3 regions of the Serratia ficaria genome follow, and region 1 is predicted to be linked to each of the others. Evidence: predicted binding sites of a transcription regulator. Region 1 holds the regulator's gene; each other region holds the start of a gene.
What was found. The regulator Fur, encoded in region 1, represses iron uptake genes when iron is present. The targets are predictions, from matches to a motif close to ATAATAATGAGAACNACTATCAA.
Positions count from the first base shown of each region.

Region 2: a site for Fur is predicted at 2,742-2,764, ahead of ftnA (non-heme ferritin). Genes of this name have one in related genera too.
Region 3: a site for Fur is predicted at 8,460-8,482, ahead of fes (enterochelin esterase). Genes of this name have one in related genera too.

Region 1 covers NZ_LT906479.1:1,357,984-1,368,061, forward strand. Annotated here, with positions in the region: gene chiQ (ChiQ/YbfN family lipoprotein) at 1-78, shown strand, start outside; gene CKW09_RS06430 (beta-N-acetylhexosaminidase) at 90-2,747, shown strand; gene fur (ferric iron uptake transcriptional regulator) at 2,936-3,382, opposite strand; gene fldA (flavodoxin FldA) at 3,713-4,252, opposite strand; gene ybfE (LexA regulated protein) at 4,516-4,803, opposite strand; gene ybfF (esterase) at 5,062-5,835, opposite strand; gene seqA (replication initiation negative regulator SeqA) at 6,059-6,598, shown strand; gene pgm (phosphoglucomutase (alpha-D-glucose-1,6-bisphosphate-dependent)) at 6,673-8,316, shown strand; gene CKW09_RS06465 (PadR family transcriptional regulator) at 8,514-9,134, shown strand; gene CKW09_RS06470 (DUF3861 domain-containing protein) at 9,134-9,427, shown strand; gene kdpE (two-component system response regulator KdpE) at 9,424-10,078, opposite strand, start outside.
Region 2 covers NZ_LT906479.1:2,090,252-2,100,329, reverse strand. Annotated here, with positions in the region: gene CKW09_RS09935 (YebY family protein) at 68-409, opposite strand; gene copD (copper homeostasis membrane protein CopD) at 479-1,360, opposite strand; gene yobA (CopC domain-containing protein YobA) at 1,364-1,747, opposite strand; gene ftnA (non-heme ferritin) at 2,072-2,587, opposite strand; gene CKW09_RS09915 (DNA polymerase III subunit theta) at 2,951-3,181, shown strand; gene pip (prolyl aminopeptidase) at 3,213-4,166, opposite strand; gene CKW09_RS09905 (RidA family protein) at 4,313-4,717, opposite strand; gene CKW09_RS09900 (LysR family transcriptional regulator) at 4,870-5,766, shown strand; gene dksA (RNA polymerase-binding protein DksA) at 5,775-6,200, opposite strand; gene exoX (exodeoxyribonuclease X) at 6,637-7,305, shown strand; gene CKW09_RS09885 (S9 family peptidase) at 7,338-9,371, opposite strand; gene CKW09_RS09880 (tellurite resistance TerB family protein) at 9,440-10,078, opposite strand, start outside.
Region 3 covers NZ_LT906479.1:333,649-343,726, reverse strand. Annotated here, with positions in the region: gene CKW09_RS01525 ((2,3-dihydroxybenzoyl)adenylate synthase) at 1-42, opposite strand, end outside; gene CKW09_RS01520 (isochorismate synthase) at 50-1,255, opposite strand; gene entS (enterobactin transporter EntS) at 1,399-2,652, opposite strand; gene CKW09_RS01510 (enterobactin synthase subunit F) at 2,827-6,723, opposite strand; gene CKW09_RS01505 (MbtH family protein) at 6,803-7,009, opposite strand; gene fes (enterochelin esterase) at 6,984-8,372, opposite strand; gene CKW09_RS01495 (TonB-dependent siderophore receptor) at 8,658-10,078, shown strand, end outside.

The sequences.
Region 1 (10,078 bases):
GTGCACAGCGGCAACGGTCAGGCGTATGACGCCAGGTGCGGCAAGATTTGGCAAGAGATCCGCGACAACAACAATTAAGGATGAAGCAGATGAACCGATTCAAACTGAGTGCGCTTGCCGCGCTGACGGCAACCCTTGGGCTGTTTGGCGGCGCGGGGAATGCGCTGGCCAATCAGCAGCTGGTGGATCAACTGAGCCAGCTGAAGCTGAATGTGAAAATGGTCGACAACCGCGCCGCCGACGGCGGCCTGGACTGCGCCGCGTTGGGCGCCGACTGGGCGGCGTGCAATCGGGTATTGATCACCCTGAGCAACGACGGCCAGGCGATCACCGGCGGCGACTGGGCGATTTATTTCCACAGCGCGCGCCAAACCCTGCAGGTGGATAACGAACAATTCAGGATAACGCACCTGACCGGCGATCTGTACAAACTGGAGCCGACCGCGACGTTCAGCGGTTTCCCGGCAGGGCAGGCGGTGACCATCCCGATCGTCGCCGAATACTGGCAACTGTTTAAAACCGATTTCGTACCGCGCTGGTACGCCGCGTCCGGCGACGCCAAACCGAAAATTCTGCGCAATACCGATACCGAAGATCTGAGCCGCTTCGTGGCGCCCTTTACCGGCGACCAGTGGAAGCGCACCAAGGACGACAACAACGTTCTGATGACGCCGGCTTCGCGCTTTATCAACAACGCCGCGCTGAAAACCCTGCCGGCCGCCGCGCTGCGCGGCCAGATTGTGCCGACGCCGCGGGAGGTGAAGGTGCATCCGCAGGATGTCGACCTGAGCAAGGGCGTGGCGCTGGATTTGAGCGCGCTGGCCAAACCGGCGGCCGAGGCCGTAGGCCAGCGCTTCGCGCTGCTGGGCGTGGCCGCTAACGCGCAGGGCTATCCGATCAACACCGCGATCCAACCGGGCAGGTTCAAAGGCCCGCTGGCGGTGTCGGGCGCCTATGAGCTGAAAATCGGCAGGCAGGAAGCGCGCGTGATCGGCTTCGATCAGGCGGGGGTATTCAACGGGCTGCAGTCGATCCTGTCGCTGGTGCCGAGCGATGGCGGCAGCGACATCGCCACGTTGGACGCCAAAGACGCGCCGCGTTTCCCGTATCGCGGCATCTTTCTCGACGTGGCGCGCAACTTCCATCATAAAGACGCGGTGCTGCGCCTGCTGGATCAGATGGCGGCCTACAAGCTGAATAAATTCCACTTCCACCTGAGCGACGACGAAGGCTGGCGCATCGAAATCCCGGGCCTGCCTGAACTGACCGACGTCGGGGGCCGGCGCTGCCACGACCTGAGCGAAACCGCCTGCCTGCTGCCGCAGTATGGCCAGGGGCCGGAGGCATACGGCGGCTTCTTCTCCCGGCAGGACTATATCGACATCGTCAAATACGCGCAGGCGCGCCAGATTGAGGTGATCCCGGAAATCGACATGCCGGCGCACGCGCGCGCGGCGGTGGTTTCCATGGAGGCGCGTTACAAAAAACTGCATGCGGCGGGCAAAGAGCGCGAGGCCAACGAGTTCCGCCTGGTCGATCCGACCGATACTTCCAACACGACTTCGGTGCAGTACTTCAACCGCCAGAGCTATCTGAACCCGTGCCTGGACTCCTCCAAACGCTTTGTCGACAAGGTGATCGGCGAGATTGCCCAAATGCATCGAGAGGCCGGCCAGCCGTTGAACACCTGGCATTTCGGCGGTGACGAAGCGAAAAATATTCGCCTGGGGGCGGGGTATACCGATCGCCTGAAACCTGAAGCGGGCAAGGGCATAATCGACCAGAGCAAGGAAGACAAGCCCTGGGCGAAATCCCGGGTGTGCCAGGCGATGATCGAAGACGGCAAGGTGGCCGATATGGCGCATCTGCCGAGCTACTTCGGGCTGGAGGTCAGCCAACTGGTGAAGGCGCACGGCATCGGCAGAATGCAGGCCTGGCAGGATGGCCTGAAAGATGCGCAGGACGCCGGCGCGTTCGCCACGCCGCGCGTGGGCGTGAACTTCTGGGACACCCTGTACTGGGGCGGTTTCGACAGCGCCAATGACTGGGCGAACAAGGGCTACGAGGTGATCATCTCCAACCCGGATTACGTTTATATGGACTTCCCTTACGAGGTGAATCCGGACGAGCGCGGTTATTACTGGGGCACCCGCTTCAGCGACGAACGGAAGATGTTCAGCTTCGCGCCGGACAACCTGCCGCAGAACGCCGAAACCTCGGTGGACCGCGACGGCAATCGCTTCACCGCCAGAAGCGACAAACCCTGGCCGGGCGCCTACGGCATCTCCGCCCAGCTGTGGAGCGAAACCCAGCGCACCGACCCGCAAATGGAATACATGATCTTCCCGCGTTCGCTGTCGGTAGCCGAACGCGCCTGGCATCGCGCCTCCTGGGAGCAGGATTACCGGGCCGGCCGCGAGTACCGGGGCGGGAAAACGCACTTTGTCGACGGCAAGGCTCTGGATCAGGACTGGCTGCGCTTCGCCAACCTGCTCGGCCAGCGCGAGCTGGCCAAGCTGGACAAGGGCGGCGTCAGCTATCGCCTGCCGGTGCCGGGCGCGCGCGTCACCGGCGGCAAGCTGGAGGCGAATATCTCTCTGCCGGGGCTGGGCATCGAGTACTCCACCGACGGCGGTAAGCAATGGCAGCGCTATGACGCCAACGCCGGGCCGGCGGTCTCCGGCGAGGTGCTGGTGCGTGCGGTCAGCCCGGACGGCAAGCGTTACAGCCGCGCCGAGAAGGTTTAAGCCGGCTGATGCGGCCCGCTGCGTGTCGGCGGCGGGCCGAGGGTGAAGTGAGAGAAGTCGGTGGAGTTACGCCGCTGCAATTGTGGTATTTCGTCAAGTGAACCTTCCCCGGCGCTGCCGGGGCTTTTTTTCCCGCCGGCGACGGGCACAAAAAAACCGCCCTGAGGCGGTTGTTCAATCCCGGAGGATTACTTGGCGTCGTGCAGCGTATCGTCTTCGCGGCAGTCACCGGTTTCACAGTGGCCGTACAGGTACAGGCTGTGGTTGGTGAGTTTGATGCCGTGTTGCTTGGCGATGTCGCGCTGACGCGCTTCGATCGATTCATCTCTGAATTCGATCACTTTGCCGCAGTCCAGGCAGATCAGGTGATCGTGGTGGTGCTGCTGGGTCAGTTCGAATACGGACTTGCCGCCTTCGAAATTGTGACGAGTCACAATGCCCGCATCATCAAACTGGTTCAGCACGCGGTAAACCGTCGCCAGTCCGATTTCTTCGCCCATATCTATCAGTTTTTTATACAAATCTTCCGCACTGACGTGATGGCATTCCGGATTTTGCAGTACTTCCAGGATTTTGAGTCGCGGAAGCGTGACTTTTAAGCCGGCCTTCTTCAATGCGGTGTTGTTGTCAGTCATGCGGATTCAGTCCTGTTACTATGCTAATCAAGTTGAGGCGTTCTCGCCTGTGGCATCGGTCGGCACAAAGAGTTAATTGCGTCTCATTATAGAACCGGTTGCCCTAAATGGAAACCGCCGGTTGTTAACAAAGATATAATTGCACTATTGCATGGTACACATGCAACGCCTTGATGGATGGGATAAACCGATATCTCAGTCTACCGTGACGATGTGGGAAGTTACCAATATGTAGCTTCTATTGCAGCAATCCATGCTGCCGATGACGGCCCTGCTGGCCACACTATGCACTTTGCAGGGCCTTTGTTCAACCTTTAGGCAACAATGGCCTCAGCCGACGATGTCGGCCAGGCTCAGTTCTTCGACGATCTGTTTGACCCAGGCTTCGACACGTTCGTTGGTCAGCTCCGGTTGGCGATCTTCGTCGATAGCCAGGCCGATGAAGTGGTCGTCGTCCGCCAGGCCCTTGGACGCTTCGAAATGGTAGCCCTTGGTTGGCCAGTGGCCGACGATGGCGGCGCCGTGGGGTTCGATGATGTCGCGGATGGTGCCCATCGCATCACAGAAGTATTCCGCGTAGTCTTCCTGGTCGCCGCAGCCGAACAGCGCAACCAGCTTGCCGTTGAAGTCGACTTCTTCCAGCGTCGGGAAAAAGTCATCCCAGTCGCACTGCGCTTCACCGTAGTACCAGGTTGGGATACCCAGCAGCAGGATATCGAAACCTTCCAGATCCTCTTTGCTGCTTTTGGCGATGTCGTGCACTTCAGACACCTCGTCGCCAAACTGTTTCTGGAGAATTTTCTGGATCATTTTGGCAATGTTTTCGGTATTGCCAGTGTCGCTGCCAAAGAAAATGCCTACAGTAGCCATATCGCGTATAACCTTTAAATTCAATTAATTGCATTACACGATGTTAGTGCTGACCCCGCTAACACCGATTAAAATGATGCCATGGCAAAAGCCGGCCGCCGCAGTGGCGGGCGCCGTGTGGGCGCGGTCTCTTGCCGGTAAACGCCTATCATGCCAGAAATTTACCCCGGGGTTTTATCGCATTTATGCGATGCCGGAGGAGAGTAAAACGGTGTTGATCCGGCGTCATCCTTAACGCCGCGCCGCATGTGCGGCCGAAGAGATCAATGTTCTGGCTGTTCTTCCGCCAGCTGCGCCAGCAGCATTTGCTCAATGAGCTCGCTGCGGCTGATATTGCGCTGTTCCGCCAGTTTGTTCAGGGCGTCCACCGCATCCGCGTTGATTTTCAACTCCACGCGCCGCAATCCACGTACTTTATCGCGCCGCAGCTGATTGCGCTTATTGATTCTAAGCTGTTCATCGCGGGATAGCGGGTTGGTTTTCGGGCGCCCCGGACGGCGTTCATCTGCGAACAGATCCAGCGTCGTGCGATCCGTTTGTTCTTTTGCCATAGGTAGCGGTACTGCAAGGAAGTTTGCATCAAAAAGCGTTTTACACGCTTCCGGACGATTCGGTTAACACACTTCGGGCCAATAAACCCTAACCCAAATTCACCCCCGGACTGGCGTTAGCGAACACGCTGGGCAGGGCGGCAAAATTATAGCGCGCCATATTACCCCAGCAGATAGAGCAACGACAATGCTTAACTGAGCCGAAAGCGCGCTAAGCCGTTATCTTTAGCGCGTTTTTTCGCCAGCGACGGGCGTTTGTCAGGCTTCGCCGAGAAAACGGTGGATGGCGCGCAGCACCGCTTCCGGTTTTTCGGCGTGCACCCAGTGCCCGGTTCCCGCCACCACGTGCGCGCGGGCCAGCGGGAACTGGCGCGCGATGTCGGCGCGGTAACCGTCCTGCACGTAGGGCGACAGCCCGCCGCGGATGAACAGCGTCGGGTGCGGCCAGGCGGGCACCTCCTGCCAGCCGGTGACGTTTTCGTACTGCGCGATCAACACCGGCAGGTTGAAACGCCATTCGCCGTTGTGGAAGGATTTCAGCAGAAACTGGATCACCCCTTCTTCCTGCAGATAATCGCGCATCAGCTGGGCGGCCTGTTGGCGCTGGGTAATGCCGGCGGCGCTCACGGCCTTCAGCGCGGCGAAAATCTCATCGTGGCGGCGGGTGCGGTAATCCACCGGCGCCACGTCGATGACGATCAGCTTGTCGATGCGCTCCGGCGCAATGGCGGTCAGCGCCATCGCCGCTTTGCCGCCCATCGAATGGCCGATGACGATGACTTTCTCCAGCTGCAGGTCGTCGAGCAGCGTCAGCAGATCCTGCGCCATGGCCGGGTAGGTCATCTCTGCGGAACGCGGCGACAGGCCATGGTTGCGCAGATCGACCTTGATGACGCTGTGGCGCCGGTTCAGGTCGCGCGCCAGCACGCCCAGGTTGTCCAGATTGCCGAACAGGCCGTGGATCAGCAGCACCGGCAGGGCGTCCGACTCGGCGGCCAGCAGTTGATAATGTAATTTCATGGCGAAGTTCATGCTGAGAGAGATTCAGATTAGGGTATCATGATTGAATCGCACGATGAATAACGCGGAGTTGAGCGATGCAGCTTGAAGTACGACGGGAATAGGTATTAGTCTGCATTTTCCGTTTGGCGACACTTAGTGGTGTTCGCCCCCGCGCTTTTAACCTTATAATCCCATGGCTTGAATGCAGGATCTGGCTTCAGGTTCTAAGTAGAAAAAACAGTACTGGATAAAGATGAAAACTATTGAAGTCGACGAAGAGCTTTACCGTTATATTGCCAGCCACACGCAACACATCGGTGAGAGCGCGTCCGATATTTTACGCCGCATGTTGAAATTTACCGCAGGCCAACCGGTACGCTCCGTACCCGCCGCCGGCGCTCAGTCCGCCGAGTTGGAAAAGGCGGCGCCCGCGCAGCGCCCGCGCGATCGCGTGCGCGCCGTGCGTGAGCTGCTGCTGTCGGATGAGTACGCCGAGCAGAATAAGGCCGTTAACCGTTTTATGCTGGTGCTGTCCACGCTCTATACCCTCGATGCCGCCGGCTTTGCCGCCGCCACCGATGCGTTGCACGGCCGTACCCGCACCTACTTTGCCGGCGATCAGCAAACCCTGCTGGCCAACGGTACGCATACCAAGCCGAAACACGTTCCGGGCACCCCTTATTGGGTGATTACCAATACCAATACCGGCCGCAAACGCAGCATGATTGAACACATCATGCAGGCCATGCAGTTCCCGGCGGAACTGATAGAGAAAGTTTGCGGCACCGTCTAATTTAGCGAACAGCCCGTCATGCTGGCCGTGCGACATATTGCCCGGCCACTGGCAGGGATGAGGGAGATAGGTCGATGGCGAATAGTCCACGTGCCGGGCAGCCCGCCCGGCAAAGCGATTTGATCAACGTAGCCCAGCTTACGTCGCAGTACTATGTGCTGCAGCCGGAAGCGGGCAACGCCGCCCACGCGGTGAAATTCGGGACATCCGGTCACCGCGGCAGCGCGCTGCGCCACAGTTTTAATGAAGCGCACATTCTCGCCATCGCGCAGGCGATCGCCGAAGTTCGCCGTCAGCAGGGCACTACCGGTCCGTGCTACGTCGGCAAGGATACCCATGCGCTGTCGGAGCCGGCCTTCATTTCGGTGCTGGAAGTGCTGACCGCCAACGGCGTCGACGTGGTCGTGCAGGAAAACAACGGCTTCACGCCAACGCCGGCGGTATCGCACGCCATCCTGTGCCACAACCGCCAGGGCGGGGCGCAGGCCGACGGCATCGTCATTACCCCTTCCCATAACCCACCGGAAGACGGCGGCATCAAGTACAACCCGCCGAACGGCGGCCCGGCCGACACCAACCTGACCTCGGTGATTGAAAAGCGCGCCAACGAACTGCTGGCGCAGCAGTTGAAGGGCGTTCAGCGTCAGTCGCTGGACAAGGCCTGGAACAGCGGCCATCTGCACGCCAAAGATCTGGTGCAGCCGTACGTTGAAGGGCTGGTCGACGTCGTCGACATGCCCGCCATCCAGCGCGCCGGCCTGAAGCTGGGCGTGGATCCGCTCGGCGGCTCCGGCATCGCTTACTGGCAGCGCGTGGCCGAGCATTACCAGCTGGACCTGACGCTGGTGAACGATTCCATCGATCAGACCTTCCGCTTTATGCATCTGGATCACGACGGCATCATTCGCATGGATTGCTCTTCCGAGTCGGCGATGGCCGGGCTACTGGCGCTGCGCGACAAGTTCGATTTGGCGTTCGCCAACGATCCGGATTACGACCGCCACGGCATCGTGACGCCGAAGGGCCTGATGAACCCGAACCATTATCTGGCGGTGGCCATCAACTACCTGTTCCAGCATCGCCCGCAGTGGGGCGCCGACGTGGCGGTAGGCAAAACGCTGGTGTCCAGCGCGATGATCGACCGCGTGGTGGCCGACCTCGGCCGCAAGCTGGTGGAAGTGCCGGTCGGTTTCAAGTGGTTCGTTGACGGCCTGTTCGACGGCAGCTTCGGCTTCGGCGGCGAAGAGAGCGCCGGGGCATCGTTCCTGCGCTTCAACGGCACGCCGTGGTCGACCGACAAGGACGGCATCATCATGTGCCTGCTGGCGGCGGAAATCACCGCGGTTACCGGCGAGAACCCGCAGCATCATTACGACGATCTGGCCAAGCGCTTTGGCGCGCCAAGCTATAACCGCATCCAGGCGCCGGCCAGCCACGCGCAAAAAGCCGCGTTGTCCAAGCTGTCGCCGGAGATGGTCAAGGCCAGCACGCTGGGCGGTGATCCTATCACCGCGCGTCTGACCAGCGCGCCGGGCAACGGCGCGTCGATTGGCGGCCTGAAAGTGATGACCGACAACGGCTGGTTCGCCGCCCGTCCTTCAGGCACCGAAGAGGCCTACAAGATTTACTGCGAGAGCTTTCTGGGTGCCGAGCACCGCGAGAAGATCGAACATGAGGCGGTAGAGATCGTCAGCGAAGTCCTGGCTTCCGCGAAATAATCTTTCCCTTCGTACGAAAAAAAGCGCTGTTTTTACAGCGCTTTTTTTATGCCTGCAATTTAGATATATCTATTTTTCCTTCAGCGCTTGCGCATTTAGATATATCGATCTAAATTAGCTATATCGAAGCCATTTAGATATATCTAAACGACCTCGTGGTTAACATCGTCAAATCATTCATTGCGAGGTATCACCCTATGTTTCATCGATTAGGTTTACACCGTCATCGGCACCCTGAGTGCGAACAGGGCCACGGCCGTCATCGCGGCGGGCGCCATCGTTTTGGCGGCGAAGGGGAAACGCGCGGTCGCGGCGGGCGTCACCGCATGTTCGAGCACGGCGATCTGCGCCTGGTGTTGCTGGCGTTGGTGGCGCGCAAGCCCAGCCACGGCTACGAGCTGATCAAGGCGATCGACGAGGCGTCTTCCGGGCTGTACGTGCCGAGCCCGGGGGTGATTTATCCCACCCTGACGCTGCTGGAAGAGCAGGATTTCCTCGCGCCGATCACCACCGGCAACGGCCGCAAAAGCTATCAGATCACCGCGGCGGGCCAGAGCGAGCTGCAAAAGCATCAGCAGGTGGTCGACGTGATCCTGGCCCGCTTGGCCGGCGCCGGGCGCGAGCGGCACCCGCAGGGCAATCTGGCGGAAGGGATCTTCGACGCGATGCATCGCCTGCGCAGCCTGCTGCGCGGCAACGTGATGCGCGCCGACCTTACGCCGCAGCAGGTGGAACGCATCAATGCGGCCTTGCTGACCGCCGTCGCGGCGATTGAGCGCGAAATGAACATCAAACCCGCAGAACAGGAGAACGACTGATGCCCGGCCACCGTTTTAAAATCACCGTAGAAGCCCTGAGCGATCGCCAGGGCAACCCGGTAGAGAAAGCGCCGTTGAGTTTTGAAGTGGAGAATCACGACGATATTCTCGGCATCGTCGAACGCATCCAGGCGCGAGAGGACCTGAACTTCGGCCCCCGGCAAAGCGCGGCCTTCGCCGTTGGGCTGAAGCTGTTCTCCGAAGTGATGATCGAAAACCGCAAGCACCCGGTGTTCGCCCCGCTGCGCGAGGCGTTCAAGGCGTTTATGATCGGCTTGAAAAAGGGGCCTTAAGGCATAAAGCGGTAACCGACGCCGGTCTCGGTCAGCAGATGCCGGGGGCGCGCCGGATCGACCTCCAGCTTTTGCCGCAGATGGCCCATATAGATGCGCAGGTAATGGCTGTGTTCCACGTAGTTGGGGCCCCAGACGTGGCTCAGCAGCTGGCGCTGGGTGATCACCTTGCCTGAATTGGCCAGCAGTTCGGCCAGCAGCCGGAACTCAATCGGCGTCAGGTGCAGATCTTCATCGTTGCGCAGCACCCGGCGGTTGATCAGATCGACGGTGATGGCCGAAAAGCTGACCAACGGGCTTTCCTGCAGGCTGGCAGAATGGCGGCGCAGCGCCACCCGCACCCGCGCCAGCAGTTCGCCGATGCCGAACGGTTTGCTGAGGTAATCATCCGCTCCGGCGTCCAGCGCGGCGATCTTGTCTTCTTCCGCGTTGCGCGCCGACAGCACGATCACCGGAATGGCGCTCCATTGCCGCAGATCGCGGATATAGTTCAACCCGTCGCCGTCCGGCAACCCCAAATCCAGAATGATCAGGTCCGGCTTGCGCGTACCGGCTTCAATCAGCCCGCGCTGCAGCGTTTCGCTCTCAAATACCCGCAGGCCCTCGCTTTCCAGCGCGGTGCGCACGAAGCGGCGGATCTCTTTTTCATCC
Region 2 (10,078 bases), 730 kb from region 1:
CGAAATCAATGCGGCGTGAATGCGTATCGAACGTCAGGATCCCGGCAAGCTGTTGGCGAACAAGCGGTTAATTATCGCACAGCTTCTCGGCGCGTTCGCGGAACGGCGCCAGGTTCATTTTATGGCCGGGGTTGGCGGCGTCATCGAGCAGGATCACATCCAGCGGCTGCGCGCGCTGCTGCCCCGCCTTCACCTGCGCTTCGGCGGCGTCGTTGAGCGGATACTGCATCAGGGTGCTGTTGTTGAGCACAAACAGCGCGCCGCCGCTGCGGCACTGCAGCGTCACTTCTTCTTTGGTGAACGCCCACTGCTTGCCGTACTCCAGCTTGGTGATGTTAACCAGTTTGTCTGCCGCCAGCGCGCCGGTCGCGGTTGCCAGCAGCGTAATGCCAAGTAATACCGATTTCATTTGATGGCCTTCAGGTTGCTATTTGACTCGATTTTCCCGCAGTTTACCGGCATCCGGCAAGCCGTAATCTTATACCGGCGCATAGGTTGCAAATAAACTGACCAGCAGCAGCACCGCCCCGCCCAGTCCCACTTCAATCCAACAGGCCAACACCAGCCCGCGCTGCGCCAGCTTCGGCACGCGGCTCATCGCCGGCACGATGGCGTAACGGTTGGCCAGCGCCACCATCACCATCAGCGCCACCAGCGCGGTTTTGAACAACAGCAAACGCTGATACGGCGAAGCCACGTTCAGCGGCCAGCTGCCGAGAATGATCAGGCTGTTGACCGCCCCGGTGACGATCACCGCCGCCACCGCCAGGTGGCCCCAGCGCGAGAAACGGATCAGGGTGGTGATGGCGTCGCGGCGCCATTGCGGCTGCTGCAGGTAGCGCAGGCAAACCAGCAGCGGCAACAGGCTGCCGAACCAGTAACCGGCGGCCAGCAGGTGCAGCGCATGGTTGGCGCGATGCAGTACGCCAAGCGCGCCTTGGTGCATCGCCGCATGGCCGATAAACGCCATGCTCACCAGCAGCAGCGTAGAGCACAGCGCCAGCGCTTGAATGCGCCTCGCCTCCGGCAGCAGCAGGCTCAGCAGCGCCAGCAGCGCAAGGCCCAAATGCCAGCGCCACACTTCGCCGAAGGTCGTGCCGAGCACCGCCCACCACACCTCCAGCCGCCAGGTATCCTCCCAGCCATCGCCCATTTGCCCGGCCTGTACCGCCAGCAGCGCCACGGCGGAAAGCCCGGCGAGCCAGGTGCAAGAGACCAGCAAAGGACGCACGTCACGGGTGAGATACGGAGAAAGGCGCTGCGGCGACAGTAAGGCGGTGAACAGGCTGACGCCAAACATCAGCATCACCGCCGCAAAGTGCGCCAAGCGACACAGAACGAACAGGGTCGCCAGACTCATTGATCAGTTGACGGTGAAGCTGTACTGGCCTTTGGTTTTATGGCCGTCGACCGAAACCACGTGCCAGCTGACGTTATATTTGCCGGCGCCAAGCTCGCCTTCGATCGGCAGATTAACCTGGGTATTGTTGTTCGGATCGAGTTTCAACTTGCCGGTTTTCACCGCGGCGTTGTCCGGGCCGGTGATCTTGACGCCGCTGAAGTTAGGCTCGATGCCTTCGGAGAAATTGAGCGTCAGCGCTTTCGGTGCCGGGCTCACGCTGGCGTCGGCCGCCGGGGTGACAACTTTCAGGTGGGCATGCGCCAGCGCCTGCTGCGAAGAAAGGCCGATAAACAGCACGAAAAGGGTGGAAAGCAGGCGATATGAGGAACGAATTTTACCGATCACAGTGGTATCCCTTAAAGCGAGGAACGAGGGTGATATGGGTTAGGCCATCAGCCAAGGCGATGAATCAGCGGCCCCAACCCACCGCAAATGATTGCGCCACGGGTAAACAGAATAAGGGGTTAATCAGCTAACCCGCTGTTTTGAATCTCTACCATCCCTGTAGCGTATCGCGGTAAATGATAACGATCGCCCCGCGGCAAGTCGAGCGCATCACTGGCATTTTGCGATCCGGCAGCACGTATCGCTGCATAGCCGCACAAACGTAGGGCATAAAAAAACCGCGCGTCAGGCAGCGGCCCGGCGCGCGGTTTTCTGCACCCGTTATCAGGCCTGGCCGTTGCCGTTCTCGGCGGCGCCCATTTTCTTCAAATCCTTGTCGATGAAGAACAGGCCTTTGCCGCTGGTGCCCACCAGCGCCAGCTTGTCCAATACGGATTTGAACAGCTTCTCTTCTTCGTGTTGCTCGGCAACGTACCACTGCAGGAAGTTGAAGGTGGAATAGTCGTGCGCCGTCATGGCCGCATGCGCCAGTTCGTTGATCTGACGGGTGATCAGCTGTTCGTGTTCGTAAGTCTGCTGGAATACGTCGGCCAGGGATTCGAACTCAACCGGCGGCGCGGCGATGGTGCCCAGCAGCGGCAGAGCGCCGGTATCGCTCAGGTAATCGAACAGACGCTGCATGTGCTGCATCTCTTCCTGAGAATGCTCCTTAAGAAATGCGGCGGCGCCTTCAAAGCCTTTATCGCTGCACCATGCGCTCATTTGCAGGTACATGTTGGCGGAGTAGAACTCCAGATTCAGTTGCTCATTCAGCTTCTTGGTCATTTCTTGCGTCAGCATAATGATTCCTTTTATTTTGCAGGTCGTGAATTTAATTTCGCGCATTATGCCTTGGGTAATTAAAAATAAAAACACCTGATTTACATTAAATCTTTAATTATTTAAAATATAAATAAAAACAACAAGATAAAATATCATTGAGTTGATTGTTTAAATTATTATGATAACTATTTACATCTACAGGGTCGCTCAAAAAGCGAATCGTTCTTATTTAAGAAAATAAACACATTGCATTACCCTTTCGGCAAGAAATAACCTTGCCCCCGCCGAGCGGTTATTTCACCGGCGCAATGGGCTTGCCAAGCGCCGCCGGGTGCATTACCTTCTGCGCAGATTCAATGCGGCAACGGTAAGGAGCAGAAGATGGGTTACAATCTGGCAGAGCTGTCCAAAGAAGAGATGGACAAGGTGAACGTGGATCTCGCCGCCTCTGGCGTGGCGTTCAAAGAGCGTTACAACATGCCGGTGATCCCGGAAGTGGTGGAGCGCGAACAGCCGGAATATCTGCGTGATTACTTCCGCGAGCGCGTGGCGCACTACCGCGTAGAATCGCACAAGTTTTCGCGCCTGCCTTACGAACCCAAATCCAGATAAAAAAGCCCGCCGCTATGGCGGGCCCTGCGCGTTACCTGCCGGCGAACCTGTCGGTGGCCAGCATCAGCTGGTGCAAAATGCCGGGCTCGTCGAACGAGTGCCCCGCCCCCTCCACGATGTGCAGCTCGGCTTCCGGCCAGGCCTGAGCCAAATCCCAGGCGTTTTGCACCTGACAGGCCATATCATAGCGGCCATGGATGATCACCGCCGGAATATGGCGGATCAGCGGCACGTTGCGCAGCAGCTGGTCGTCGCTGTCCAGGAAGCCCTGGTGGGTAAAATAGTGGTTTTCGATGCGGGCGAACGCCAGCGCGAAATCGTCCTCGCCAAACGAGGCGGATTCGGTGCTCGGCAACAGGGTCACGGTTTCCCCTTCCCATACGCTCCACAGCTTCGCCGCTTCCAGCTGCACCTGCAGATCTTCCGCGGTCAACCGCCGGCGATAGGCGGCAATCACGTCCTTGCGCTCCTCCGCGGACAGAATCGACAGCACCCGCTGCCATTTTTCCGGGAAGAAGCGCGAGGCGCCGTCCTGGTAGTACCAGTTCAGCTCCTGCTTGCGCAGGGTGAAGATGCCGCGCAGCACCATTTCGCTGACCCGCTGCGGATGCGTCTGCGCATAGGCCAGCGCCAGGGTGGATCCCCAGGAGCCGCCGAACACCAGCCATCGTTCTACCCCGGCCATCTCGCGCAGGCGTTCGATATCCTGCACCAGATGCCAGGTGGTGTTGTTGTCCAGGCTGGCGTGCGGTTTTGAGCGGCCGCAGCCGCGCTGATCGAACAGCAGCACCTTGTAGCGCTCGGGGTCGAACAGCTGGCGGTGATAAGGGGAAATGCCGCCGCCCGGCCCGCCATGAATGAATACCGCCGGCTTCCCGTTCGGGTTACCGCTCAGCTCCCAGTAGATCCGGTGGCCATCCCCAGTGTCCAGCCAACCGCTGTCATATGCTGCTAACGGCGGGTACAAACCTCGTAATTGTTCCATGGCGCTTCCGTCTCTAAGTGGGTCATGCCTTCATCAAAGCCGAAGCGGCCCACCAGGTCAACGGTAAAACCCGAAAACTCTAACGCTCTCCAATAACTCTGCGCGCGTTTGTTCAAAATGAAGGCGACTTGTCGCTAAAACGCCCGCTAGACCGAACGGTTCAGGTGCGCCACCGCGCTGATTTCCACCAGTTGCTCGGGCGAAGCCAGCCCGGTGACGCCGATCAGGGTGCCGGCCGGGCGATGATCGCCGACATAGTCTCTGAACAGCGCGACGCATCGGGCGAAATGCGCCGGTACGTCGGTCAGGTAAATTTCCACGCAGGCCAGATTCGACCTGTCGGCGCCATGCCCCGCCAACACCCGGTCGAGGTTGTCCAGCGTCTGCCGGGTCTGCGCGTCGATATCGCCCGCGCCGACAAAGCCGCCCTGCATATCGTGGGAAAACTGCCCCGAGATATAAAGCACGCCGTTGACGCAGTACCCCTGAGTCACTCCGTTCCCTTCTTCCCACTCCACCCCGTGATCGTAATGCCTGATGATGTTCGCCATGTCATTTCTCCTGCCGGTTATAGGGTTACGCTGAAGACTATAATCGGATGATTGACGAATGGACGTCGCCACAGAAACGACGCTGACGCCACCGCCGGCAAATCGAATCTGTTATCTTGGCCGCTGGGCCATCGGCTAATCGGGAACCGGGCATGCTGCGCGCAAATCTGAATGACATACAGGTATTTATGGCGGTCGCCGATGCCGGCAGCTTCGTCGCCGGCGGGCTGGCGATGGGGCTGTCGCGATCGGCGGCGGGGAAAGCCGTCGCGCGGCTGGAGCAACGCCTGGGAGTACGGCTGTTGAATCGCACCACCCGGGCGCTGAGCCTCACCGACGAGGGCCGGGAGTTTTATCGGCGCGGCCTGCAGGTTCTCGCCTCGGTCGACGACGCGGAGGCCAGCGTGGCCGGCGCTGGCGGCACCGCACGCGGCGTGCTGCGGCTAACCGTGCCCGCCGCCTTTGGCCGTTTGGTATTGCTGCCGCTGTTGCCGAAGTATTTGGCGGCCTGGCCGGAAGTGCAGGTCGAGATGAGCTTTTCCGATCGGCTGGCCGATCTGGTGGACGAAGGTTTTGACCTGGCGGTGAGGATAGGCGTAACGGCGCCGGACACTCGCCTGGTTTCGCGGCGGGTCGCCAAATACCGCGCATTGTTGTGCGCTTCCCCCGCCTACCTCGCCAGCCGGGGTGAGCCGCGGAATATCGATGCGCTGGCAGAACACCAGTGCCTGTTATTCAGCAGCCGCAGCCAAAAGCAGAGTTGGCGACTGCGTGACGCGCACGGCGATTGGGTCAGGGCGCCGGCTCGCGGCCGCCTGCGTTTCGACAGCGGCGAAGCGCTGCGCGACGCCGCTCTGACGGGGCTGGGCATCGCCTGCCTGCCGGATTTTCTGGCGGCGGAAGCGCTGGCCGCCGGCCGTCTGCGGCGGGTGTTGGCCGGGGTCGAGGGCGAAGAGGTGCGCATCGTCGCGCTCTACCCCAACAAGCGTTTGCTGGAACCGCGCGTCAGGCGCTTTATCGATTTGATGGTCGAGGAATTAAGCGGCTGACGCCGGGGTTATCCGGCCTTGCGCATGTGCGGCTCGCGCATTTCCTGCGCGGTTTTCGCCTCGATGCTCAGCTCGGCGGTGGGCCGCAACAGCAGGCGCGCCAGGCCTATCGGCTCGCCGGTTTCCCGGCAATAGCCATACTCGCCGGTTTGCAGCCGCGCCAGCGCCGCGTCGATTTTCGGTAACAGCCGGCTTTCGCGATCCAGCTGACGGAACAGCAAACGCAGCTCTTCTTCACGCGCCGCCTTGTCCGCTTCGTCGCCGCTGGCGTCGCCGCCGTCGATATCCCGCTTCAGCGTTTCGATATGCAGCAGCAGCTTTTGCCGCTCGTCCAGCAACTTTTGGCGGAAAAACGCCCGCTGCGCCGGGTTCATATAGTCGGACTCCGGCATCGCCAGCAGCTGCTGCGGGCTGAGTAACATCATGGCTGTCATTGCGCTCTCCGATAAATAGCTGATGTTACATTATAACATATCGATTGTTTTTGGCACCCGTTCAGCGAAAACAAAATTACGTGGATAAACAGCCCATTGTTCAAAATGCGCGCATTGCCGCTTGCATCCGGTCGGCGTAAGGGGGTTAATGGCTGAGCAACCCACCCAACCATAGGTAACTGAGAGGCCATCATGAGTAAGGGAATGGATAGCAAAAAAAATGCGAAGAAGAAGCCGTTGAAAACCCCAGCTGAAAAACGTGCCGATAAACGCGCCAAAAAAGCGCATCCATCTGGTGAGTAAGCGTCCTTCCACCCGTAGTTAAACCCGCCGAGGCGGGTTTTTTATTGCCCGAAATCGGCCTTCTGCGCGCCAGGGGTTGGCACGGCCGCGGCTGCCGGTTAAGCTGAATGCCTGCGGCAACTCCGAGGAAACCATGACTTTACGCGTAATAGATACCGAAACCTGTGGGCTGGACGGCGGCGTGGTGGAAGTGGCCTCCGTCGATCTGATCGACGGGCAAATCGCCAACCCGATGAGCGATCTGGTCAGCCCGGATCGGCCGATCGGCATCGAGGCCATGGCTATCCACCACATCACCGAAAAAATGGTGGAGGGTAAACCGCGCATCGCGGTGGCGATCGGCCGTTATCAGGGCAGCCCTTACTATGTGGCGCACAACGCGGCCTTCGATCGCGGCGTGCTGCCGGAAATGAACGGCGCCTGGATCTGCACCCTCAAGCTGGCGCGCACCCTGTACCCGGACATCAAATACGGCAACCAGTATCTGCGCTATGCGCTGGATCTGGACGTGCAGCTGCCGGAAGACGCCACCCTGTACCCGCACCGCGCGCTGTATGACTGCTACGTCACCGCCGCGCTGCTGCAGCGCATCATGAAGGATTCGGACTGGACGCCGGAGCAAATGGCGCAGATCACCGAGCAACCGGTGCTGCTGAAGAAGTTCAAGTTCGGCAAATACCGCGGGCAGGAGATCGATCGCATTGCGCAGGAAGATCCCGGCTATCTGCGCTGGATGCTGAAATCCATCGAAGATCTCAGCCCCGACATGAAGCACACGCTGAAATACTATCTGATCGGTTAAAACAGCGGGCGGCAGAGGCCACCCGCTCCACATTACACCGCCAGCGCCAAAATGAAGGCGTACTCCAGCGCGATATCCTCATAGGCTTTGAAGCGCCCGGACTTGCCGCCGTGGCCGGAATCCATATCGGTGTACAGCAGCAGCTGGCGATCGTCGGTTTTCAGCTCGCGCAGCTTCGCCACCCACTTGGCCGGCTCCCAATACTGCACCTGCGAATCATGCAAACCGGTAGTGACCAGCATGTGCGGGTAATCCTGCGCCTTCACCTGATCGTAAGGACTGTACTGCTTGATGTAATCGTAATAGGCCGGCTCGTTCGGGTTGCCCCACTCATCGTATTCGCCGGTGGTCAGCGGGATAGACTCGTCCAGCATGGTGGTCACCACGTCGACGAACGGCACCTGCGCCACCACGCCGTGGAACAGCTGCGGCGCCTGATTGATCACCGCCCCCATCAGCAAGCCGCCGGCGCTGCCGCCCATGGCGAACACCCGGCCGGCGTCGCCGTAGCCCTGTGCGATCAGCGCTTCGGTGACGTCGATAAAGTCATTGAAGGTGTTCTGTTTGTTGAACAGCTTGCCGTCTTCGTACCACAGCTGGCCCAGCTCGCCGCCGCCGCGAATGTGCGCCAGCGCGAACACGAAGCCGCGATCCAGCAGGCTCAGGCGGCTGGCACTGAACGCCGGATCCATGCTGCTGCCATAGGAGCCGTAGCCGTACACCATCAGCGGATTGCCGCCACGCTGGAAACTGTCCTGGCGGTAGACCAGTGAAACCGGCACCTCGACGCCGTCGCGCGCCTTCACCCACACCCGCTCGCTGCGGCAGTTTTCCGGGGTGAAATGCTTCACCTCCTGCTGCTTGAGCAGCACCCGCTCGCCGCTGTCCAGGTTGAGCTCGTACAGCGTGGTCGGGGTGGTCATCGACGAATAGCCGTAGCGCAGCAGGTCGGTTTCCGGCTCCGGGTTGTACGCCAGCCAGGTGGTGTAGGTCGGATCGTCGAAGGCGATGCGCTTCTCTTCGCCGCTGCGCCAGTGGATTTGACGCAGCAGGGTCAGGCCTTCGCTGCGTTCTTCCACCACCAGCCAATCGCGGAACAGGCTGAACCCCTCCAGCATCACCGCGGCGCGCGGCGCGATCAGCGTTTGCCACTGCGCCTCATCGGCCTGCTCGCTCTGATACAGGCCGAAGTTTTTGCCGTCCCTGTTGGAGCGGATATAGAAATGCTGGTGGTAATGGTCGATGGCGTACTCGTGATCCTTGCGGCGCGGCACAAACATCTGCGGCCGGCTGTCGGCGCGGTCGGCGTCCAGCAGCAGGATTTCCGAGGTGGTCGTGCTGCTCAGATGGATCAGGATAAAGCGTTCCGAGGTGGTTTTTTCCAGCCCGACGTAAAAGGTGTCGTCCAGCTCTTCGTAGATCAGTTCGTCCTGCCGCGGGTCGCTACCCACCACGTGGCGGTAGACCTGATAAGGCAGCAGCGTTTTGGCGTGCTTGCGCACGTAATACACCGTGGCGGAGTCGTTGGCCCACTCGAAGCTGCCGGAGGTGTTTTCCAGCACTTCGCCGCTCCAGCCGTCGTCGCTCAGGTTTTTGAAGCGGATGTCGTACTGGCGGCGCGACAGGAAATCTTCCGCCACCGCCAGCTTTTGATTGTCGGGGCTGACTTCCAGCCCGCCGAGGGTGTAGAACTCGCTGTTTTCCGCGCGCTGGTTGCCGTCGAGCAGCACCTGCCAATTTTCGCTCTCGGCCTCCGGCTGACGCACATAGAGCGCGTATTCATTGCCCGGCTCATAGCGGGTCTGGTAGCGGAAACCGTGCCTGACGTAGGGAACCGAATGCTCCTGCTGCGGGATGCGCGCCACCATCTCTTCATACAGGGTTTCACGCAGCGCCTGCTGCGGTTTCAGCATCGCATCGGTAAAGGCGTTTTCCGCCTGCAGATAGTCCAGCACCTGCCGGTCTGCGCGATCGTCGTCGCGCAGCCAGTAATAGTCGTCCACGCGCGTGTCGCCGTGAAGGGTGATGGGATAAGGGCGTTTTTCGGCCTTAGGGGGTGTCATCATTGCTAAATCATCCGCTTACATTGATTAAGGCAAGAGTGACACGATTCCCCCCGGCTTGCCAAGCGGCGCTATGCCAGCTCGCGCTTTTTCTCGTTGACGTCGTTTTCAATGCCCTGCTTGACGTCCGCCGGGATTTTCAGCGACTGCGCCAGCGCGTCGAGGTAGCCGCGCTCCATAAAGTGATCGACGTCGATCACCATGCAGCTGAGATAATAGACCTCCAGCGCTTCGTCTTCATTTTTCACGCTCTGGGCTATCAGGTCGGGGTTCAGCGGCTGGTCGATGGCCTCCTGCACCCAGGCCTGCGCCTCTTCCCCCACCTGCAGCTGCTCCAGGCTGTGATCGATGGCGCGCTTTTCGTCCGCATCGATATGCCCGTCGCTCTTGGCGGCGAACACCAACGCCTGCACCAGCCGCCGGGCGCGCAGATCCACCGGGGTGGTTTGCAGGCCAAACTGCGGCTCTCCCTGATGGCTTTCCCTGACCCGCTGCTTGTACTTGTTCCACAGCACCGCCCCCACCGCCGCGCTGCCGCCGATGATCAGCGCGTTCTTGCCGAATTTGCCCACCAGCTTGCGCGAAGACTTGTTCGCCAACAGCACGCCAACCAGCCCGCCGAGCGCGGTCGGCGCCAGCAGCTTGCCGATGCCTTCCGAGCCGCCGGCCTTCTGGCCGATCATCGATTGAATCTGCTGCATCCAGTTACT
Region 3 (10,078 bases), 1.0 Mb from region 1:
GCTGGCGAACTCCGCCGGCCAGGGGGTAAAGGCAATGCTCATCTTGTCGTTATCCTTGATTCAAACCAAAGGCACGCAGAATAGTGCTGAGTTTGGTGCCTGTTTCGTGCCATTCAGATTCGGGGGAAGAGTCCTGGACGATGCCGGCGCCGGCAAACAGCCGCACCTGGCTGCCATCGACGGTGCCGCAGCGGATGGTGACCACCCATTCGCCATTGCCTTCGGCGTCGCACCAGCCGACGATGCCGCCGAACAGGCCGCGATCGAACGGCTCCAGCTGCCGGATCAATGCGTGCGCCGCCGGGGTTGGCGTGCCGCACAGCGCCGGCGTCGGATGCAGCAGGCAGGCCAGCGACAGCGCGCTTTCGTCGCGCGAAGCCACTTCGCCGTCAATCGGGGTGGAAAGGTGCCACAGCGTGGTGGTGGTCAGCAGCTCGGGGGTTTGCGGCACGTTCAGATAGCGGCTGCGCCCGGCCAGCACCCGGCGCATGCCTTCGGTGACGATGCGATGTTCGTGGCGGTCTTTCTCGGAGGCCATCAGCCGCTCGCCCACCGCCAGATCGCGTTCGGCATCGGCCTCGCGCCGGGCGGAACCGGCCAGCGGGTTGGAGTGGAAGTGGCCGCCGGCCTGGCGCAGCAACAGCTCAGGGCTGGCGCCCAACAGTGCCCCCCGCTCCAGCGGCACGTGGAAATGGAAACCGTTGGGGTTTTGGGCGATAACCCGCGCCATCAGCGCATGGCGGTCTACCGGCCGGCGAGTCTCGATCTCCAGCAGCCGCGACAGCACCACCTTGTCCAGCTGCCCGGCTTTCATCGCCGCGACCGCATCGCTCACCATCTGCATAAAAGGCTGCTGCGTCGGCACTTCGGCAAGGCCGGCAATTTCCGGGCCGCTCGCCGCCGGCGAGACGCCGGCCATAAAGGCGGCGCGATCGAACCAGCGGCTTTCATGCGGAACAAACAGCGCCGAAGGCTGACGGGTATCGAAGGGAATGGCGCCGCACAGCAGCGGTTCCTTTACCCCGGCGGCGCGCGCCTCGGCAAACGCCTGGCGCACCTGCCGCTGGAATTCGCCGTGCAGATCGGCGCCGTCCGCGGCCGGCTGGGTCACCCGGCTAAAGCAGCCGGCGGTAATCAGGCTGCGGAACGGCGAGGTGAAGAAGAAGCCCGATGCAGGAGAAAAATCAGCGCCGAACGGTTCATCCGCCCGCTCCTGAAGTTCCTTTCGGTTGGCGCCTTTCACGGCAATGTCCATCGCTACGTCCTCAAGTCGCTAACTGATAACCAATATAATAATGATTATCATTTAAGTTAATTCCGCGCTAAATTACTCGTCGATATTTGCCATGTCAACCTGCCCGTCATCTTTCGGGCCGCCGCGTTGCCGACTCCGCACCGTTACTTTTCGGCGACGGGCTGCGGTTCCGGTTTGTTCAGGGTCACCTGACGCAGCCCGGTCATGGCGAAGGCCAGCAGGATGCCGAAGGCCGCGGCGCCGAAGCCGAAGCTGCCGGCGCTGCTCGCCGGCCGCATAAACGCCCCCATCGCCCCCAGCAGCAGCGCGCCCAGCGCGTCGCCCACCACGTTCTGCGCCGTCCACAGGCCGTTGATGCGCCCCAGGAAATTATCCGGCGTCAGGCTTTGAATCAGCCCGTACTGCAACAGCGAATTCAGCGCGCTCAGGTAGCCGAAGGCCACCAGACACAGCAGCGCCAGGCTGTACCACGGCATCAGGCCGAACAAACCGATGGCGACGAACGCCGCGATGGCGGTCAACAGCATCACCCAGCCCGGGCGCGCCACATGCGCCACCCGCCCGCTGGTGAAGGCGCCTATTGCCGCGCCGAGCGGCACGGCGGCGTACATGAAGCCGAGATGGGAAGCGTCGACCTGCCAACCGCCGGCCATCGCCGGATAAAGCACGCGCACCGCGCTGGCCATGGTCAGCAGCGCGCCGATCAGCGCCACCATGCCGATCACCTTGTTCTGGAACAAGAAGCCAAAACCGCCCGCCAGCGCGCGCAGCGGGTGTTCGCGCGGCTGCGGCGGCGGCATCAGCTGCGGCAGGCTCAGCAGCGGCAACAGCGTCAGCAGGGTGCCGAACGCCGCCAGGCCGTAGTTCCAGGCAATGCCCATGTTGGCGATCACCAGGCCGCCGACCGCCGGAGAAAGAATCGAGCCGAAGCGCACCGTCAGCATGCTGATGGCGCCGGCCTGCACGATGTTTTCCCGCCCGACCAGCGCCGGCGTCGCCGCCAGCAGCGCCGTCACGCCGACGGCGCCAAAGAAGCCGTCCCATACCGCCAGCAGGTAAATCGCCGTCAGGGAAGGCGCGGGCAGCGCGGCGTTGACGCACAGGCCGACAAAGCCGATGCCGCAGGTGGATCGCGCAAACAGGATCAACCGCCGGCGCTCGTAGCGATCCGCCAGCACGCCGCCCATCAACAGCCCGGCGAACATGCCGCCGCCCGCCAGGGTCACCGCCAGGCCGACCAGCAGGGTCGAACCGGTCAGCGCCTGGATCTGCACCGGGATGGCGATCGCCATCAGCCCCAGCGCCAAAATGGAAATAAAGCGCGCGCAGAATACCGCCCGGAAGGACCGGTTGCTCTTCAGCAGGCCAAAATCAAGCAGGATAGAGGGTTTACTCATCGGTTCATCACCAATCGTTAAAAGGGTATTGCGTCAGGGCTGCAACAGCGTGGGGACTCATGCTAGCACAGATGATGGGAGCAATAATGATAATAAAACTCATTGATATTCAGCAAACGCCGCCAAACGCCGGGATCGCTTCCGACGTTTGGCGGCCGACGTTGGCGACGCCGGTTACAATGCCCGCAGTATGCGGTTCAGCAACGGCCCCAGCACCTTGAACGACGCCGGCGAGACGATATCCACGTGCGCGCAGTCCAGCTCGTGCGCCTGCAGCGCGTCAACGTACTGCGACCAGGTCTGCTGCACGTCCATCCCTTCCTGCAAGGTGCGTTTGGCGACAAACAGCGTCGCCAGGCCGTTGAAACGCGCGGTGCGGGTATGGGACAACAGCCGCACCGAATCGGCGTAGTTGGCTTCGATATTGTCGAACATCGCCACGCGGGTTTCCCCCAGCGCCGGATCGAGCGTGTCTTGCGACACCGCCAGGAATTGCTCGCGCTCGCGCTGCACTTCTTTCAGCACGTTGTCGTCCAGCATCACGTCCCAGTTCTGGGTTTCCGGCGGGTAGGTGTCCAGCAGGCCGAGGAACGCCACCTGCTCGCCGCGCGCCTGCAGCCGGGCGGCGATGCCCTGCGCCAACGTGCCGCCCAACGAGTAGCCGATAAAGTGATAAGGCCCGTGCGGCTGTACCTGCAGCACGGTCTGCAGGTGGGCGTCGACCACCTGATCCATATCCTCGCTCAGCGCCAGCGGGCCGTCCGGCCGCGGCGACTGAATGCCGACCAGCGACCAGTGCTGGTCGATGTAGCGCGGCAGCACGCTGAACTGCCAGGAGAAGCCCGAAGCCGGGTGCAGGCAGAACAGCGTCGGCCCGTCGGTGGCGCGCAGCGGCAGCACGCTGTCGAAGCCGCAGCGATCCGCCTCTTCCTGGGTGCGCTCCTCAGCCAGCAGCTGCGCCAGTTGTTCGACGCGGGACGCCACCATCACCTGCCCGACGGAGACCGCCTTGCCCAGATCGCGGCGCAGCTCCGCCGCCAGGCGCATCGCCAGCAGCGAATGGCCGCCGAGGGCGAAGAAGTCGTCGTCGGCGAACACCTGTTCGCGCTGCAGCAAACGGGCGAACACCGCGGCGATGTCGGCCTCCAACCCGGCCTGCGGCGCGCGGCCGGCCTTGCGTTCACCGCCCTGCGGCTGCGGCAAGGCTTTACGGTCCAGCTTGCCGTTGGCGCTCAGCGGCAGCGCGTCCATTTCCACCAGCGCCACCGGCACCATATGCGGCGGCAGGCGGTCGGCCAACGCCGCGCGCAGCGCCTCCAGGTCCCAGGTCACGCCCGGCTGCGGCACCAGATACCCCACCAGCTGGCGCGCATCGCCGCCGGCGTCCACCGGCGTGCCCTGCAGCACCAACGCATGGGTCACCGCCTGGCGCACGCCCGGCAGCGACAGCAGCGCGTGGTCGATTTCACTCAGCTCAATGCGCTGGCCGCGAATTTTCAGCTGATCGTCACTGCGCCCCAGATATTCCACTTCACCGCCCGGCAGCCAGCGCGCCACGTCGCCGGTGCGATACATGCGCCCGCCCTCGCCGTAAGGGTCGGCCACAAAGCGGCCGGCGGTCAGCTCCGGCCGCCCCAGATAACCCTGCGCCAGCTGGATGCCGGTCAGGTATAAATCCCCCGCCACCCCCGGCGGCACCGGGCGCAGACGCGCATCCAGAATGCGCAGGCCGGTGTTCCATACCGGCAGGCCGATCGGCACGTTGGCGCCGGTCACCCGCGCCAGAGCTTCGCCGTAGGCCGGATGCCAGGTCACGTCCACCGCCGCCTCGGTGGGGCCGTACAGGTTATGCAACGGCACCGCAGTGCGGCTCTGCCACAGGCGGCACAGCTCCGCCGGCAGCGCTTCGCCGCTGCAGAACACCTGGCGCAGCGAACCGCAGGCGGCGACCGCCTGCTCGCCGTCCAGCGCCGCGACGAACGCCGCCAGCATCGACGGCACGAAGTGCATCGTCGTCACCCGATGCTGGGCAATCAGCTGCTGCAGCTGCTCGGGATCGCGGTGCGCCTCCGGCGGCGCCATCACCAGCCGGGCGCCGACCATCAGCGGCCAGAAGAACTCCCACACCGAAACGTCAAAACTGCACGGCGTCTTCTGCAGCACCACGTCGTCCGCCGCCAGCGGGTATTGGTGTTGCATCCACAGCAGGCGGTTGACGATCGCCTGATGGCCGACCAGCACGCCCTTCGGCCGGCCGGTAGAGCCGGAGGTAAAAATGATGTAGGCCGCATGATCCGGCGTCGGGCCGTTGACCGTCACGCCGGCGGCGTGATCGGCGGGCAGCGGCGCGTCATACAGCAGTATTTCGCCCTGGCCGGCGAAACGCGCCTGCTGGGCCGGGCTGGTGACGATCAGACGCGGTGCGGCGTCCTCCAGCATCATCGCCAGCCGCTCGTCCGGATAACCGGTATCCAGCGGCAGATAAGCGGCGCCGGCCTCGACGATGGCCATCAGCGCCAGCGACAGAAACACCGAGCGCGGCAGCGCGACCGCCACAATGTCGCCCGGCCGCACGCCCTGCGCGGCCAATTGACGCGCCAGCGCGCCAACCTGCTCGCGGGTTTCGCGGTAGCTGAAGCTGAAGTGGGCGTCGGCCAGGGCCGGCGCGTCCGGCGTGCGCTGCGCCTGCTGCGCCAGCAGGCTGCTCAGCGTCGTGGCGGGTACCGGATGCGCGGTGTCATTGACCCGCGCCAGCAAGGCGTGGTCTTCCGGCGTCAGCATGTCGGCTTCGCCGATCGGCAAATCCGCCCGGGCGGCAAACTGCGCCAGCAACAGCGGCAAACGCTGCAGATGGGCCAGCAATTCCTGACGGCTGTAACGTTCGGCGTTGGCCAGCAGCTCAACCTTCAGCTGGTTGTTCCCGTCGATGAACAGCGCAATCTCCAGATCGCGCACCGGGCCGGAGGCCAGATCCCGGGTAATGCCCTCGATGCCGGCGAAATCCAGTTGATAATCAAACATTTTGAAGTTGAACACCGTGCCGTACAGCGGCTCGGCGTCGCCGATGCGGCCCAGATCGCGCTGCACCTGTTCGGCATCGTAACGCTGGTGGCGGCGCACGCTCTTCAGCTCGCGGCTGATGCGGGCGGCGGCTTCATACAGCGTGGCCTGCGGCTCGAGGTGCATTTCCATCGGTAGCACGTTAATCACCGGGCCGGCGGCGCACAGCGCGGCCGAGCCGGTACGGCGCATGAAAATAAAGCCGGCGCTGAAGCTGGGTTGGCCGCTCAACCGCGACACCCACAGCGCCAGCAGCGCCACCGCCATATCGGCGGCGTTGAGCTTCTGCTGGCCGCCGATTTGCACCAGCGCAGCAAAGGTTTGCTCGTCGCAGCGCTGCTCCAGCCGGTGAATGCGCGGCGTGGGCACCTGCCCGGCCAGCGGCTGCGGGCACAGGGTCGCCGCCGGCGGCAGTTGGCGCGCCTTCTCGAGCCAGAAATCGGCATCGCGCTGCCAGGCCGGCGCCTGCCGATAGGCCTGATACTCCGCCACGACCTCGCTAAACGGCGTGAACGGCGTCGGCTCCAGCGGCTCGCCGCGGCGCAGATGGCTGTATAGCGCGGCGATGCGGCGGGCGATGGCGGTGAAGCTGAAACCGTCCACCAGCATGTGATGATAGCGCTGGTACCAGAACCAGCGCTGGTCCGCCAGGCGCATCAGCACGTGGCGGTACAGCGGCTTGCCGCTGCCGGCGCGCAGTTCGCCGGCCAGGTCGATATCCATCAGCGCCCGCGCGGCGGCTTCGGCGTCCGGCGAGTCCGCCAGATCGACGAACTCCGGTTCGCGTATCGCCAGCGATGCGTCCAGCCACTGCACCGGCACGCCGTCGCGTTCTTCAAAACGCAGCCGCAGCGTATCCACTTCGTTGAGGCCCTGGGTGATGGCCTGCAGCAGCAGAGCGGCCTCGATCGGGCCATTGAGCTCGATGCAGTGCGCAACCGCATAGGCGTTGCGATGCGGGGAAATTTGATCGGCCACCCAGATGCCGGGCTGAGCCGCCACCAACGGCATTTCACCGGCGACCGTTGGCCCGGTGGTGGAAATTGGGGTCTGTGACACTGCTGTTGCTCCCGTTATTACCTGGTGCCGATCACGCCATAGGCGATGATACCGGCCGAATATCCTGCCAATGCCGCTCCAGCCAATCGACGCATTCCGCATGCGCCGTCGGGCCGAAAGCTACCGTCCAGTGAGCGGGAATTGCGCAGAAATCCGGCCACAGGCTGTATTGTTGTTGTGCGTTGCGCAGCACCAGGCTGCGCTGTTGTCGATCATCGAACGGATTCGGTTTTTCCATCATGCGCTCCTGACGCCGTTGAACGAGCGGCGTCCGCGGGAGCGGAATAGCCGGTGGCGAAGGTCGCGGCCCACGCCGCCTGCAGCCCGTCGGTCAGGCCCCCACGCCAGCACAGGGCGTCGTGCCCGCCCTCCACCACCCGGTAATGCACCCGATGCCCGGCGTTGCTCAGCAGCGTCGCCATCTGGCCGCTGACCCTATGCACCAGCTTTTCATGCGAACCGGCCTCCATAAACACCTTCAGCGCGCCGTGGCTGCCCAACTCCCGCCGCTCTACCTGCTGCATCAGCCAGCAGGCATCCTCGGGGACGGTCGGCTGCTGCAGCATGTCGCGCCGCGGCCACCAGTAAGAACCGGACTGGCTGATCACCGCGCCGAAGCGCTGCGGCCAGCGCAGCCCGGCGTACAGTGAAGCCAGCCCGCCGAAACTCTGCCCCGCCACCACGGTGCTCGCCGGGTTGTCGCTGTGCGGCGCCCGCTCGGCCAACTGCGGCAGCAGCTCTTCCTGCACCGCCAGCCAGAAATCGTCCTTGCAGGTCAGCTCGCGCGCCCGGTGCTGCAGATCGATGATGTCGATCAGCACATACACCGCCTCCGGCAGCGCCCCCTCGCGCGTCAGCTGCATCAGCGGCTCCCATACCGGCATTTGCTGCGCCCAGAACTGACCGTCGAGCAAAATGGCCAACGGGCGTTCGCTCGGCCGGCTGTCGCCGGTGGTGTAGATCCAGACGTTGCGGCTGTTGCCCAAGCGTTCGCTGTGCCAGGTATGGCGCTGCAGACGCGCCGGCAGCGGCGGCGTACAGCGCCCGCTGGCGATTTCATACTCGTCGAACGCGCGCCATGCCGGCTGCGGCGGCGCTTCCGGCATATGCAAACCGGACAGGCAACCGCCGCCGGTACCCGGCCAGGCGCGATAGGGATTGAGCAAATCGTGGGTGGCGCTGGCGAATACCTGATGCCACCAATGGCGCACGTTGTGCATATTGGCATGCGCGTCGTCGCCCGCCAGTTCCGGCGGGCGGGCGTCGAGGGAAGGGATAAAACAGTAGCTGCCGCGCCAGTCGCCGTTCAATTCGGTTTGCCAGTACCAGACGTCGGTGCCGTCCAGACGCTGCAGACTCTGCGGCGGATTCGGCTGATGATGGTCGGTCAGGCAGTTGATGTTGATCCACACCCGCCGGTAAGCGGAGGTCAATTCGCACCCCTGGGGATCGCGCCAGAAAAAGGTGGCTCGCCACCGGCCGTTGCCCGCCGGTTCTACCCAGGGTGTGCCGCGCCGGGCCACTTTCAACCACCACCCTGGACTGCCGGCATTGCTGCTGGCCAATAACCTGCTGCTTTCTGACTGAAATTCTGTATTCACAACGCCTACCCATTTTGTAGTTGGCGGTTTAAACAAACGCCGGCCTATCCGTATCGCCAGCCACCGCCCGAACGCACTGTAGCTCGAATACTATTGATAATTATTTGCATTTGCAATAGTGTGTGAGGCTTGGAAATCGTGCTGGTATTGCGCGCAACGGACAGGGAGCGGGGATATGACACATGGCATCCCTTGCCGCAGCCGATTTTCTATTCCTGACTACACAAAAACTACAACCGCCCTTCCCCCTCTCGGCGCGGAATGGCAGCAAGGTAGGAAGCTCACATGAACAGCAAATTATCACGTTATTCTTTAGCCACGCTCATCGGCTTGGGACTGGGCGCGTCGGCGTTCGCCAACGCCGCACAGCAGGCCGACACCACCGCCACGGAAGAAAACGCCAGCGCCGCCGATAAAAAGCAGCCGGCGGAAGACACCATCGTGGTCACCGCCGCCCGGCAGAACCTGCAGGCGCCGGGGGTGTCCACCATCACCGCCGACGAAATCAAAAAACGCCCGCCGGCGCGTGACATCAACGAACTGATCCGCACCATGCCCGGGGTCAACCTGACCGGCAACTCCACCAGCGGCCAGCGCGGCAACAACCGCCAGATCGACATCCGCGGCATGGGGCCGGAAAACACCCTGATCCTGATCGACGGCAAGCCGGCCACCAGCCGCAACTCGGTGCGCCAGGGCTGGCGCGGCGAGCGCGATACCCGCGGCGATACCGCCTGGGTGCCGCCGGAAATGATCGAACGCATCGAAGTGCTGCGCGGCCCGGCCGCGGCGCGCTACGGCAACGGCGCCGCCGGCGGCGTGGTCAACATCATCACCAAAAAGGCCGGCCAGGATCTGCACGGCTCGTTGAACACCTATTTCAACGTGCCGCAGCACAAGCAGGAAGGCTCCACCAAGCGCACCGACTTCAGCCTGTCCGGCCCGCTGAGCGATCGGCTGAGCTTCCGCCTGTTCGGCGGCTACAGCAAAACGCAGGCCGACGCCTGGGACATCAACGAATCCCACAAGTCTGAGCGCGTAGGCGCCTATGCCAACAGCATTCCCGCCGGCCGCGAAGGCGTGGTCGACAAAAACATCGACGCGATGCTGCACTGGGACTTCGCCCACCTGCAGTCGTTGGAATTCGAGTACTCCTATGGCCGCCAGGGCAACCTGTACGCCGGCGATACCCAGAACACCAACACCAATGCGCTGGTGCAGAGCAACTACGGTAAAGAGACCAACCGCATCTACCGCGAAACCTTCGGTCTGAACCACCGCGGCGCCTGGGACAACGGCGTCAGCACCAACAACTACATTCAGTTCGAGCGCACCCGCAACACCCGCCTGAACGAAGGGCTGGCCGGCGGTACCGAGGGCATCTTCGACACCAAAAACAGCGGCTTCGGCACCACCAAGCTGGACGACTTCCTGGCGCACAGCGAAGTCAGCGTACCGTTTGAATTCGGGGTGGCGCAAACCGCCACCCTGGGCACCGAGTGGAACCAACAGCGGATGAAAGATGGCACCTCAACCAGCCAGACGCTGATGGGCGGCACCATTCCGGGCACGGATACCGGCACCCGCAGCCCTTACGCTTCCGCGCATATCTTCTCGCTGTTCGCCGAAGACAATATCGAGCTGACCGACAGCACCATGCTGACGCCGGGCCTGCGTTACGATCTGCACTCCGAGGCCGGCAACAA